Candidatus Palibaumannia cicadellinicola: one gene and its partner. The protein of the gene in region 2 binds, or shares a complex with, the protein of the main gene of each other region. Links are inferred from orthologs where the notes say so. Each region holds a gene or a part of one and is shown on either strand. Other genes may lie near its edges. The genes, in order: IM45_RS03450 and IM45_RS01625.

What was found.
Region 1: the proteins of IM45_RS01625 (region 2) and IM45_RS03450 are in contact, whole or in part, in a solved structure (PDB 1EM8), measured with the Escherichia coli proteins. The link is inferred for Candidatus Palibaumannia cicadellinicola from one-to-one orthologs.

Annotation. Positions count from the first base shown.
Region 1 is NZ_CP008985.1:720,778-727,065, forward strand. Bases 3,310-6,016 are described here. They hold IM45_RS03450 (DNA polymerase III subunit psi), read right to left. Parts: upstream 5,011-6,016; coding sequence 4,609-5,010; downstream 3,310-4,608. Other genes in these bases: radA (DNA repair protein RadA), read right to left, coding at 3,310-4,446; IM45_RS03455 (DEAD/DEAH family ATP-dependent RNA helicase), read right to left, coding at 5,041-6,016. Also shown: ubiquinone biosynthesis accessory factor UbiK, read right to left, coding at 1-213; ribB (3,4-dihydroxy-2-butanone-4-phosphate synthase), read left to right, coding at 515-1,156; cpdA (3',5'-cyclic-AMP phosphodiesterase), read left to right, coding at 1,236-2,063; IM45_RS03440 (1-acylglycerol-3-phosphate O-acyltransferase), read right to left, coding at 2,101-2,838; more of radA, read right to left, coding at 3,046-3,309; more of IM45_RS03455, read right to left, coding at 6,017-6,288. UniProt on the Escherichia coli protein: Part of the beta sliding clamp loading complex, which hydrolyzes ATP to load the beta clamp onto primed DNA to form the DNA replication pre-initiation complex.
Region 2 is NZ_CP008985.1:344,218-350,536, forward strand. Bases 3,280-6,017 are described here. They hold IM45_RS01625 (DNA polymerase III subunit chi), read right to left. Parts: upstream 5,003-6,017; coding sequence 4,556-5,002; downstream 3,280-4,555. Other genes in these bases: IM45_RS01620 (valine--tRNA ligase), read right to left, coding at 3,280-4,534; pepA (leucyl aminopeptidase), read right to left, coding at 5,015-6,017. In the rest of the region: lepA (translation elongation factor 4), read right to left, coding at 1-1,383; more of IM45_RS01620, read right to left, coding at 1,679-3,279; more of pepA, read right to left, coding at 6,018-6,319. UniProt on the Escherichia coli protein: Part of the beta sliding clamp loading complex, which hydrolyzes ATP to load the beta clamp onto primed DNA to form the DNA replication pre-initiation complex.

The DNA of each region.
Region 1 (6,288 bases), 380 kb from region 2 along the record:
TAATTCTAATTGGCTAAGTTTTTCGCGGGTACGTAGTAGTACCTGGGTTTGTACATCAAATTTTTCACAGCTAATTAAATTCATACGATTAAACTGGTTTTGCAAAACCTGACGGATCTTTTTTTCTATATCGTCTCCTAGGTTGCGAATACTTTTAGGTAACGAATCATGAACTTGGAGAACAAGTGCTTCTATTTTTTGGGGATCTATCATAGTTAGTTCTCTAAACTAGTTAGAATAGAATTGGTTAAATGTAATGCTAGTTAAATTCAAAGAAAAACACTATAAAATATAACCATATTTTGTTACTAATTTTTCTATTTTTAATGAAACTGTTTTATTACATGGGAGGCTTTCATCATCCGCTGTCATTTTTCATGAAGTTTTATTAAATAATTTTACTAACTAAAATTAACCAGTACTCAATTACTTTACTTATACTGGTAATTTTTTTTACGTTTAAGCCTACCTTTTAGTTCTAGTAACCTATAATAATTTAGAGGTTGATCTTACCATGAATAAGATACTTTTTTCCCAATTCGGTACACCCATAGAACGCGTAGAAATAGCGCTTGGTGCTTTACGTCATGGCCGTGGTGTATTAGTACTAGATGATGAAGATCGGGAAAATGAAGGCGATATGATTTTTGCAGCAGAAAATATGACTATTGAGCAAATGGCACTTGCTATTCGTTATGGCAGCGGTATCGTATGCCTGTGTCTTACTGAAGAACGCCGTCAACAACTAGAGCTACCGATGATGGTAGAGCGCAATACTAGCCACTATAAAACCGCCTTCACCGTAACCATAGAAGCTGCAGAAGGTGTGACTACTGGTGTTTCTGCGGCTGATAGAATCACTACGATTCACGCAGCTATCAACGATGATGCTATACCATCAGATCTCAATCGCCCTGGGCATGTCTTCCCACTACTAGCTCAGCTAGGCGGTGTACTGAATCGGGGAGGGCATACCGAGGCAGCCATTGATTTAACCTCACTTGCTGGTCTTAAGCCTGCTGGCGTATTATGCGAAGTAACTAATCAAGATGGTAGCATGGCGCGGACATCAGAAATAATTGCCTTTAGCCATCAGCACAATATGCCAGTGCTCACCATAGACGATTTGGTAGCCTATCGTCTAGCTTTGCTCTAGCCAACTTTCATTATCAGGCTAAGTTATCGCTTTCAAGCACATTATGAGAAATTATAACTACAATAGACAATGTTAATCTATGGAAAGCCTGTTAAAACTTCCTGTAGCGTGTGGGGCTAATATCAGGATATTACAAATAACAGATACTCACTTGTTCGCAAGTAAGCACGATACTTTACTTGGAGTAAAGACTTTCTATAGCTATAATGCAGTACTGGACGCAGTGCAAGCTACAGATGATCATTTTGATCTGGTAGTGGTAACCGGAGATCTGGCACAGGACTACTCACCTAATGCTTATCGTCACTTTGCTAGTGGTATGACGCGGCTGCCGGCACCATGTGTCTGGTTACCGGGTAATCACGATTACCAACCGGTGATGGTGAATATTCTAGCTGAGTACGGGATTTCTCCGGCAAAACAAGTAATAATGGGTGAAAACTGGCAGCTTTTGCTACTTGATAGCCAGGTATATGGTGTACCATACGGCAAATTAAGCGACTACCAATTAAAATGGCTTGTCAAAATTTTAGTACAGCAGCCGCTGCGCCATACCATACTTTTGCTACATCATCACCCTTGTCCTTCAGGATCTATCTGGCTAGACCAGCATCGCCTAGGTAATGCCCACAGATTGGCAGAGGTACTACAGCAGCATCCCTTAGTTCATACTCTGCTATGCGGTCATATTCATCAAGAGCTAGATGTAAACTGGCAAGGACGACGTGTGCTGGCTTCGCCCTCAACTTGCGTACAGTTCAAACCGCATCATACTAGCTTCACTATCGATACAGTAGGTCCTGGCTGGCGTTATCTTGACCTTACTTTGGAGGGAGATGTTTATACTGAAGTGCGTCGATTGACGAGTCATGAGTACCTACCTGACATTAATAACGAAGGCTACTAAATTATGCCTATCTTATCGTATTATTCTATGAACTTACTTATATAACGTGAGACTCATATTTAGCAACTTCTGCGTTTAGTTCATCGATCTTGTTTTTCATTATTTCACGACAGTATTTAGTCAATCCTCGTACCTGTTTCCTACTATAGTCTTGGGTATCTATAGGTGGAAGAATTTCGATAATAACGATCCCATTAGACCAGCGGTTAAGCTTAATCTTATCGGTAGTATTGGAGACGCAAATTGGTACGATTGGCACTTCAGCTGCAATAGCAGTGTAAAAAGCACCAGTTTTGAACGGTAGCAGTCCGCGTCCGCGGTTGCGAGTTCCTTCTGGAAATATCCAAATAGATATGTTACGTTTTTTCATACTATCGACAATCTGGCTTAGTATCTTATGGGCACGAGTGCCGTTATCACGATCAATAAGTAAATTACCGGTGAGCCAATAAAGTGGACCAAAAAGTGGGATCCACAGTAGGCTTTTTTTACCAACGGTAACCGTCCGCGGTTGTACTACATAGGCGGCGGTCACCATATCGTAATAGTTTTGATGATTAGCGATATAGATGCAATTTTGCGGTAAAGTTACTTTTTGAGGAAAACGTACCTCAATTTTGATTCCAAATAGGGGTGCCATACGCCCAAACCAACGGCCGAATGCCGCAACATGACGAGGATTACGCGGGCTAAAGAGACAATAAATTAAGCCTAATATGCAGATCATAATAGAGAATAGTACCACCAAAAAGGCGCGAACAATAGCTAGTAGCATGTTTACCTCTTAACTCTCTGATCTACTGTAACTAGAATATCGTACTCAAATTTTATACTAGTTAGGAATACTTTAGTCGGAAGCTGATAAAGCAGCTTACAGCGCATCTTTTAGATCAGTTAGCAGCTTAATTGATTGATGTTGAAAATCACAGTAAAAAATATAATATACTCGTTAGTAGTAATATTTTTATATTTTTCAGAGGATTCAGATCTGTTCTAATATCGTGAGTGCATCAGTCAGTTTCTTCACACCGAATATTTGCATATTCTCTGGCACTTTTTTTGGCACATTAGCTTCAGGTAATATGGCATAGCGGAAACCATGTTTCGCGGCTTCAGTAATACGCTCTTGACCACTCTGAACTGGGCGAATTTCACCAGCAAGTCCTACTTCACCAAATACTACCAAGTCTCTTGGTAGCGGACGGTTATGTAAGCTAGATACTATAGCTAACATCAGTGCTAAGTCAGCGCTGGTTTCACTAACTTTTACTCCACCAACTACATTTACGAACACATCCTGATTTGCCATCTGTAGCCCACCGTGGCGATGTAGCACCGCTAGCAATATTTCTAGCCTATTTTGTTCTAATCCCACCACGATCCTACGGCGCGGCTGTGCGATTATAGAATCATCTACCAGGGCCTGAATTTCTACTAAAAGCGGGCGAGTACCTTCCCATACTACCATAACACTACTGCCTGCGGTCATTTCTTCCCTTCGACGAAGGAAAATAGCTGACGGGTTATTTACCTCGTGCAACCCATGCTCGGTCATAGCAAAAACCCCCAGTTCATTCACAGCGCCAAAACGATTTTTATTACTGCGTAAAATTCCAAAATGGGAATCTGAGTCTACATTCAGCATAATCGAACAGTCAACACAGTGTTCAAGTACCTTAGGACCTGCCAATGAGCCGTCTTTGGTAACATGTCCAACCATAATTACTGCTACGCCCTCGTTTTTTGCAAAACGCGTAAGACAAGCTGCGGCTTCACGCACCTGGGAAATACTACCAGGCGACGATGGTACATCCGTCATATACATTACTTGAATGGAGTCTATAACCATCAACTGCGGTTTTTCTTCTAAGGCAGTGAGGCAAATTTGCTCAATGTTAGTTTCTGGTAATATATTTAGCTCTGTGTTAGGTAGTAGTTTCAATCTATGAGCACGTATAGCTACTTGCTGCAGAGATTCCTCGCCACTTACGTATAAGGTTTTTATTTGCAGTTGGGTGGTTATTTGGCACAATGTTTGTAGTAATAACGTACTTTTTCCGGCTCCGGGGCTACCGCCTAGTAGAATCACGCTGCCTGGCACTATACCACCACCCAGCACGCGGTCGAACTCTTTAAAACCGGTAGAAAAACGTGGTAGTTTTTTGAGGCAAATATTTCTCAGTTTTTGTACTTTTTTTGTACTGACAATAGTTTGATTATCATAGCCGGCAAACCAAACTGGCCGTACCGCAACTCCGGTAGCCTCTCGGTAGCACTCAGTGATAGTATTCCAAGCCTGACAATTAGTACACTGCCCTTGCCAGTGAGGATATTCTAAACTGCACTTATTACATATAAAAAAACGTTTTACCGCTTTAACCACAAATGACCTCGGCAATGGCTAATGCAAGTAGAACACTACAGAATACTACGTTTAGAGTCATTAGTCTTTATGATGGTAGCTTAGGAGACACAAAAATTACAAGATGTCGCACCTAGATCAGACCAATTAGTAGTATCTAGTAAACTAAACGAGTAAAATCTATTAATGATTTTTTATAGATATGATCTGACGCCATAGATCACGTTTAGCAGCAGCGTCATTCTCAAGTACCGATAATGGTGGAGTGACTAAAGAAATACCGTTTAAGTTGCGGATAGCTGTTAAACCTACCCACCAACAGTGAAAGCGTAAATGTTTTGGTAAGATCATTAATTGTTCAGGAGTAATATGCAGTAGTTGTTTCGTAATCAATGGTATGCTACGTACCACATCTGCGACGAGAGGATGATCTGGAGGCGGCAGATGGTCTGCAATTGCAACAAATAAGAAATTGGTATGTGCCGGCAACGTTACTACAACTTCGCCTTGTAGCAATTGTGGACGCCACAGCGTCCATTGTATGATGCCTAGTTGTTTTAACTGCCAGTCACGCCTTATAGTCATAAGTAACAAGTAGAGTGAGTAAATACTTATTTATTCACTATCACTACGCTGGGCACGCGAGCTCTGACGGCTGAAACGACGTTCGCAGCCAGCAGCAGTTCCAGCTGCACGGCGATCGTGGAAGTTACGACGAATACCATGGCGTTCAATACATCTAGCCGGAGCTTCACTAAAAAGTTGCATATTAATAGGTTTATTCATAATACGAGTACGGGTGAAATGAGAGAGCATATCACCCGGTATGCCTTTCGGTAGCTCTATAGTAGAATGTGATGCAAATAACCTAATATTACCAATGTAACTACTATTTATATCCCCTTCATTGGCGATAGCCCCAACGATATGACGTACTTCTACACCATCATCACGACCTACTTCAATTCGGTATAAATCCATTTTACTAAAGTCTAAACGTTCACGGTGAGTATGTCGACGAAACTCACTACGAGGGCGGCGTTCAACAATAGGATCTGGCGACATAATTAGTGGACGTTCACCCTGAGCCATTTTAAGTAGTACTGCGGCCAGCGTTTCCATATCGAGATCTAATTTTTCTGTCCGCTGCAGCCTAGCCAGCATGGCACGATACATACTTAGATCTCTATTTTTGAGTTGATTTTTTACTTTAGCAGCGAATTTTTCTAGACGACGGGTGCTCAGCACCTCGGCGGTTGGCAACTCCACTTCCGGAATCGTAAGTTTCATCAGGCGTTCAATATTACGCAACAAGCGACGTTCGCGGTGCTCTACGAACAGTAGAGCACGCCCAGCTCTACCGGCGCGCCCCGTACGACCTATGCGGTGTACATAGGATTCAGAGTCCATAGGAATATCATAGTTCACTACAAAGCTGATGCGATCAACATCTAAACCGCGTGCGGCTACATCAGTTGCTATTAGAATATCTAGACGGCCATCTTTAAGACGGCTCAGCGTTTGCTCTCGTAGCGCTTGGTTCATATCACCGTTCAGCGCCGCGCTATTATAACCATTTTGTTCCAGCGATTGTGAGACTTCTAACGTTGCATTTTTGGTACGGACAAAAATAATTGCCGCATCGAAATCTTCTGCTTCTAGGAAACGTACTAGCGCTTCATTTTTACACCTTCCGTGCACTGTCCAGTAGCTTTGACTGATATCTGGACGATTAGTAACACTAGATTCTATGTGCACTTCTTGTGGTTCATTCATAAAACGTCGGGTAATGCGACGAATCGCTTCCGGCATAGTAGCTGAGAATAGCGCGGTCTGGTGTTTAGCTGGTATTTGCGCCAGAAT
Region 2 (6,319 bases):
GGTACATTTTAAACTGTCGAAAAAGTCTAGTACTACCTCAGCCATAGGGATTTCATAGGTCAATGTAACCTGATGTCCGTGATAAACAATATTTTTTTGCACGCCACGCTTATCGATGCATAAGTTAATTACTTTACCTAGATATTTCTGTGGTAGCAGAATATTACATTCAACAATTGGTTCTCGTAGCTCTTCTATACGATTTAGTGGCGGCAATTTTGCCGGGCTATCTACATAGTAGGTACTTTTATCAGTAGTAATTACTTCATAAATAACTGTAGGTGCAGTAGTAATTAGATCGATATCATACTCACGTTCTAGCCGTTCTTGAATAATTTCCATATGTAATAAACCAAGAAAACCACACCTAAAACCAAAACCAAGCGCGGTAGATCTTTCAAGCTCATAGAATAATGAAGCATCGTTTAAACTGAGTTTTCCTAAGGCATCATGAAGGGATTTATAGTCATCGGAGCTAGCTGGAAAAAAACCAGCATAGACCTGAGGTTTCACTTTCTTAAAACCAGGTAGCGCTTTGTTTGCTTGTTTATGCGTTAAAGTAAAAGTATCTCCAACCGGTGCGCCGAAAATATCTTTTATAGCACAGGCTAGCCAGCCTACTTCACCACATTTGAGTACTTCGCGATCGACACGCTTCGGTGTAAAAAATCCTAAACGATCAGCATTGTAGCTCTGGCCGGTGCTCATCACTGTCACTTTATCGCCTTGGCGTAGAATGCCATTTTTGATACGTACTAAAGAAACTAAGCCCAGATAGTTATCAAACCAAGAGTCGATAATCAGCGCCTGAAGTGGTGCATTATGATCGCCTTTTGGCGGTGGTATATCCCGCACTAGACGTTCGAGAACATTTGATACTCCGAACCCAGTTTTAGCAGAGCAGCGTACCGCATCGGTAGCGTCAATGCCAATTATATCTTCAATTTCTTGCAAGACCCGATCTGGATCTGCGACGAGTAAATCAATTTTGTTTAGTACTGGCACTACTTTTAAATCCATTTCTATAGCGGTATAGCAATTCGCAAGAGTCTGTGCTTCAACTCCCTGACTAGCATCCACTACCAATAGCGCACCTTCGCAAGCTGCTAGTGAACGGGAAACTTCGTAGGAAAAATCTACATGGCCGGGGGTATCAATAAAATTTACTTGATATACTTGGCCATCTAGTGCATTGTAATTAAGTCTCACACTTTGTGCTTTGATAGTAATACCTCGTTCACGTTCAATATCCATAGAGTCAAGCACTTGAGTTACCATTTCACGTTCACTCAAGGCGCCACAGAACTGAATCAGGCGGTCAGAGAGTGTTGACTTACCGTGGTCAATATGGGCTATAATAGAAACATTACGTATGTTATTCATGTATTATTTATTATAATTAGGGATTTCAAGACTAAAATAAAGCTTTTTTAAAAATTTTATTCTATATTTCTCTTATTCTCATTCTTTACTCATTAAAAAAAATGCAATAATGCAATATAAGTATTATCTATAGTATCATCATGCCGATATAGCTCAGTTGGTAGAGCAGCGCATTCGTAATGCGAAGGTCATAGGTTTGACTCCTATTATCGGCACCACTTGAGTTTAAATATGCACGGAACGAACAGCTTATAATTTGATAATGAAATAAATGTAATCTAGTAGGCTATATAATTTATAGTTCTGCTATAAGCACTTTCTGTTCCATCAATTTTATTTTTGACTTCTGATATATTTCAAGCTTCTTATATTCTTTTGCTACGACAGTTTCTGGTGCATGGCCCAAAAAGTCTTTGTTCATTAGTTTACTTTGAATACGATCGATTTCACTTTCGATACGCACAATTTCTTTTGCGAGCCTATCTAGTTCATCAACCTTATTGATAAGGCCCACAAGCGGTATTAGTAATTCAGCACCTGGAACAAGCTTAGTGACAGAAATAGGACCTCTATCTTCTATTGGTAGTAGAGTGATGGTATCTAACTGCGCTAGTGTACGGATTATTATAAAATTATCATTTACCAAACGTTGTGCTTCAGTAGATGTATTGCGTAATAGTAACGCTAGGGGTTTGTTGAGTGCAATCTTCATTTCAGAACGGATAGTACGTACTGCGATAATAACTTGCTGAGTCCACTCTAAGTCAATTAAGGCTTGAGCATCGATTAAAGCTGCATCATAGATAGGAAACTGTTGCAGCATTATTGTGTCGCCGTGCCTACGAGTAATAACCTTAATTCGTTGCCAGATGGTTTCGGTAATAAAGGGAATAACTGGATGAGCTAAACGCAGTAACGCTTCTAGCACGCTAACTAAGGTATAGCGTGTACCACGTAGTTCTGCTATTTTACCTCTACTCATGATAGGTTTTGTTAGTTCTAGATACCAGTCGCAGAATTGGTACCAGGTAAAATCATATAGTCTCTCAACCGCTAGATCGAAACGGTAATTATCTAGCGCTTCACGGAATCGCTTCACTGTCTGGTGAAATTTAGCTAAAATCCAGCGGTCTGCTAGTGAGAACACTTTATCGCTGCTATTAAAACCACAATCTTGGTCCTCAGTATTCATCAATACAAAACGACTAGCGTTCCACAGCTTATTACAGAAGTTACGGTAACCTTCTAAACATTTCATATTCCAGTTAATATCGCGTCCAGTAGAAGCCTGCGCTGCTAGGGTAAAGCGTAATGCATCGGTGCCGTATGGTTTGATCCCATTAGGAAATTGTTTGATAGTAATATAGCTTATGTTTTTTACTAGCTGTGGCTGCAACAGATTTCCGGAACGTTTAGCTAATAATTTCTCTAGCGAGATGCCATCCACTATATCTAATGGATCGATAACGTTACCCTTGGTTTTTGACATCTTTTGTCCTTCTTCATCACGTATAAGACCAGTAATGTAGACGGTTTTAAAAGGAACTTGTGGCTTACCTGTGATATCTTTATTGAAGTGCATTGTTAACATTATCATACGTGCTATCCAAAAGAAGATAATATCAAAACCACTCACTACCACGCTAGTTGGATGGAAAGTACGCAGTGCTTCAGTATTATTAGGCCAGCCTAGGGTCGAGAAAGTCCAAATACCAGATGAGAACCAGGTATCTAATACATCGTCGTCCTGGCATAGGGTCACTCTATCCCCCAGTTGGTGTTTCTGACGTACTTCCGCTTCATTGCGGCCGACGTACACCTTACCTTGATCGTCGTACCAAGCCGGAATACGGTGGCCCCACCATAGCTGACGTGAAATACACCAGTCTTGGATATTACGCATCCAGCTAACATACATATTTTTATATTGCTTCGATACAAATTTAAGCTCACCCATTTCTACCGCTTCCATTGCTACTTTGGCAAGTGGTGTAGTACGTACATACCATTGATTAGTTAACATTGGTTCTATTACGACGCCACTGCGATCGCTATAAGGTAAAATTAGCTTGTGAGATTGTATTAAAGCTAGCAGACCAAGACGGTCAAATTCTGCTACTATAGCTTTACGTGCCGCAAAGCGTTCAAGACCGCGGAATACTTGTGGAATAGTGCTGGAGTATACGTTGCTAACTTTGCCATAGGTATCAAAAATTTCTGCTTCTTGGCGTATTTTACCTTCAAAAGTGAGAATATTAATAACAGGTAATTTGTGACGTTTACCGATTTCATAGTCATGAAAGTCATGTGCTGGAGTAACCTTCATACAACCGGTGCCCTTAGTTATATCAACATTTTCGTCAGCTATGATCTTGATGCGACGGTTAACCAAAGGTAGCAAGACAAATTTATTAATGATATTTTTATAGCGGAGATCATAAGGGTTGACTGCTATTCCAGTATCGCCGAGTACCGTTTCTGGACGTGTTGTGGCAACAACTAAATAGTTCAAGCCTTCTATAGTCTTAATGCCATCTGCGAGTGGATAGCGTAGATGCCACATCGAGCTTCTGGATTCGCGATTTTCTACTTCAAGATCTGATATAGCTGTATGCAATTTGGGGTCCCAGTTTACTAGACGTTTTCCACGATAGATTAAATTTTCTTGATACAGGCGGACAAATACTTCTTTTACAGCATTGGATAATCCTGCGTCCATAGTAAAGCGTTCTCGTCCCCAATCCACCGAACATCCTAAACGACGCATCTGATTGGTAATCGTGTCGCCTGATTGCGCTTTCCATTCCCAAATTTTATCGATAAAAGCTTTGCGCCCATAATCTTGGCGAGTTTTACCCTCTTCCGCAAATATTTGACGCTCTACCATAATTTGTGTGGCAATGCCTGCATGATCGGTTCCTACTTGCCAAAGAGTATTTTTACCTTGCATTCGCTGATAGCGGATGAGGATATCCATAAGAGTCTGCTGGAAAGCGTGTCCCATATGTAGGCTACCGGTAATATTAGGGGGAGGGATCATGATGCAGTAGCTCGGTTTGCCTGGATCACCATTAGGTTTGAAATAACCTTGTTTTTCCCAGTGCTCGTACAACGGTTGCTCGATTGTTGTCGGATTGTATGTTTTGTCCATAGTAGTCAATGCACTAATATACTAAGATAGCGGTTTAGCGGTAATTAATTGGAAGCCAACACTACGATAAGCTTTATACCGTTTACGTGCCAACTGTTTGAGATATTCTTCATCAGGTACGAAGTCAATTACTTCATGGAAAGACAAAGCAAAATCAATATACGCAGGTAGTAGGTTTACCATCAAATCACGTGGTACATGACGATGTTGATGCGGCCAATATATTTCTACCGGAGCGCCATCTTGCGGTCCTTCACCTACTAGATTATGCGGAATAAAAGCTGCTGGAGTTTGTGTCCATAGTGCATTATCTAGTTTTATTGCCTGTTTATAGTTTTCACAAGCTATAAGTACCCGTTTTCCTGCACGCCAATGGAGAACAGCTAGATTACAAGCGAGTTGTTCCATGGTGATTAATCCGTTTATTATGACATGCTGGTCGAGGAGATAGAAGGTTACTTGTTTCATGTAATGAGTCTGTCATTTATCTATTGACTCATCACAACTAAAAGCGGAACGATTGAGTAAGAACTGCGATAACATTGCCACCGGACGCCCGGTAGCGCCCTTAGTTTTTCCAGAATTCCAGGCGGTACCTGCAATATCCAAATGTGCCCAATGATATTTCTGTGCGAAGCGAGACAAAAAACAACCAGCGGTAATAGCTCCGCCAGGACGCCCACCAAGATTAGTCATATCGGCAAAGTGAGACTCAAGTTGTTCCTGAAACTCATCTACCAGCGGTAAAGGCCAGACACGATCTCCAGCCTGCTCAGCAGCGCTACGGAGTTCATTAGATAGTTGATTTTGGTTAGACATGAGCCCGGTTAGATGATGTCCCAATGCAATAATGCAAGCGCCTGTTAAAGTAGCGATATCAATTACAATTTCTGGATTAAAACGTTCCACGTAAGTAAGAGTATCGCATAGTACCAGACGACCCTCAGCATCAGTATTTAATACTTCCACAGTCTGTCCGGAAAGAGTAGTGAGTATATCTCCCGGCCGTAACGAATGACCATCAACCATATTCTCACAGCCTGCCAGGACTCCAATAATATTCAGAGGTAAGTTTAATGCTAGTGCCACGCACATAACGCCATAGACAGTGGCAGCACCACACATATCATATTTCATCTCATTCATATTGTCGGAGGGTTTAATAGAAATACCACCGGAATCAAAAGTAAGCCCCTTACCAACTAGTACTATCGGACGGGCTTCTCGATCTGGATTACCATGATATTCGATAACTGACATTAGTGATTCGTTGGTAGAACCTTGGCCTACAGCTAAATAAGCGTTCATTCCCAACTCTTTCATCTCTTTTTCGCCAAATACCATGATTGTTGTATTATTGCTGTAGCTATTCGCTAATAAGCGAGCATGAGATGCTAGATAGGCTGAGTTGCAGATGTTAGGTGGCATATTTGATAGATCTTTAGCAGCTTTGATGCCAGTAGCAATAGCTAGACCATGTTGTATAGCGCGTTCACCGCTAATTAACTCACTACGTGTCGATAGGTTAAATACTATTTTACGTAGTGGTCGCCGTAGCTCTTTTTTATTACTTTTGAATTGATTGAAAGTATAGAGTGAATCTTGAGCTGTTTCCACAGCCTGGCGTACTTTCCAATACGTATTTCTACCCTTGACATGTAGTTCCGTCAAGAAACAGATTGCTTCCATTGAACCGGTATTGTTTAAACTATTAATAGTTTCATGAATTATCTGTTTATACTTGCGTTCATCTAGCTCGCGTTCCTTGCCACAGCCGATAAGTAA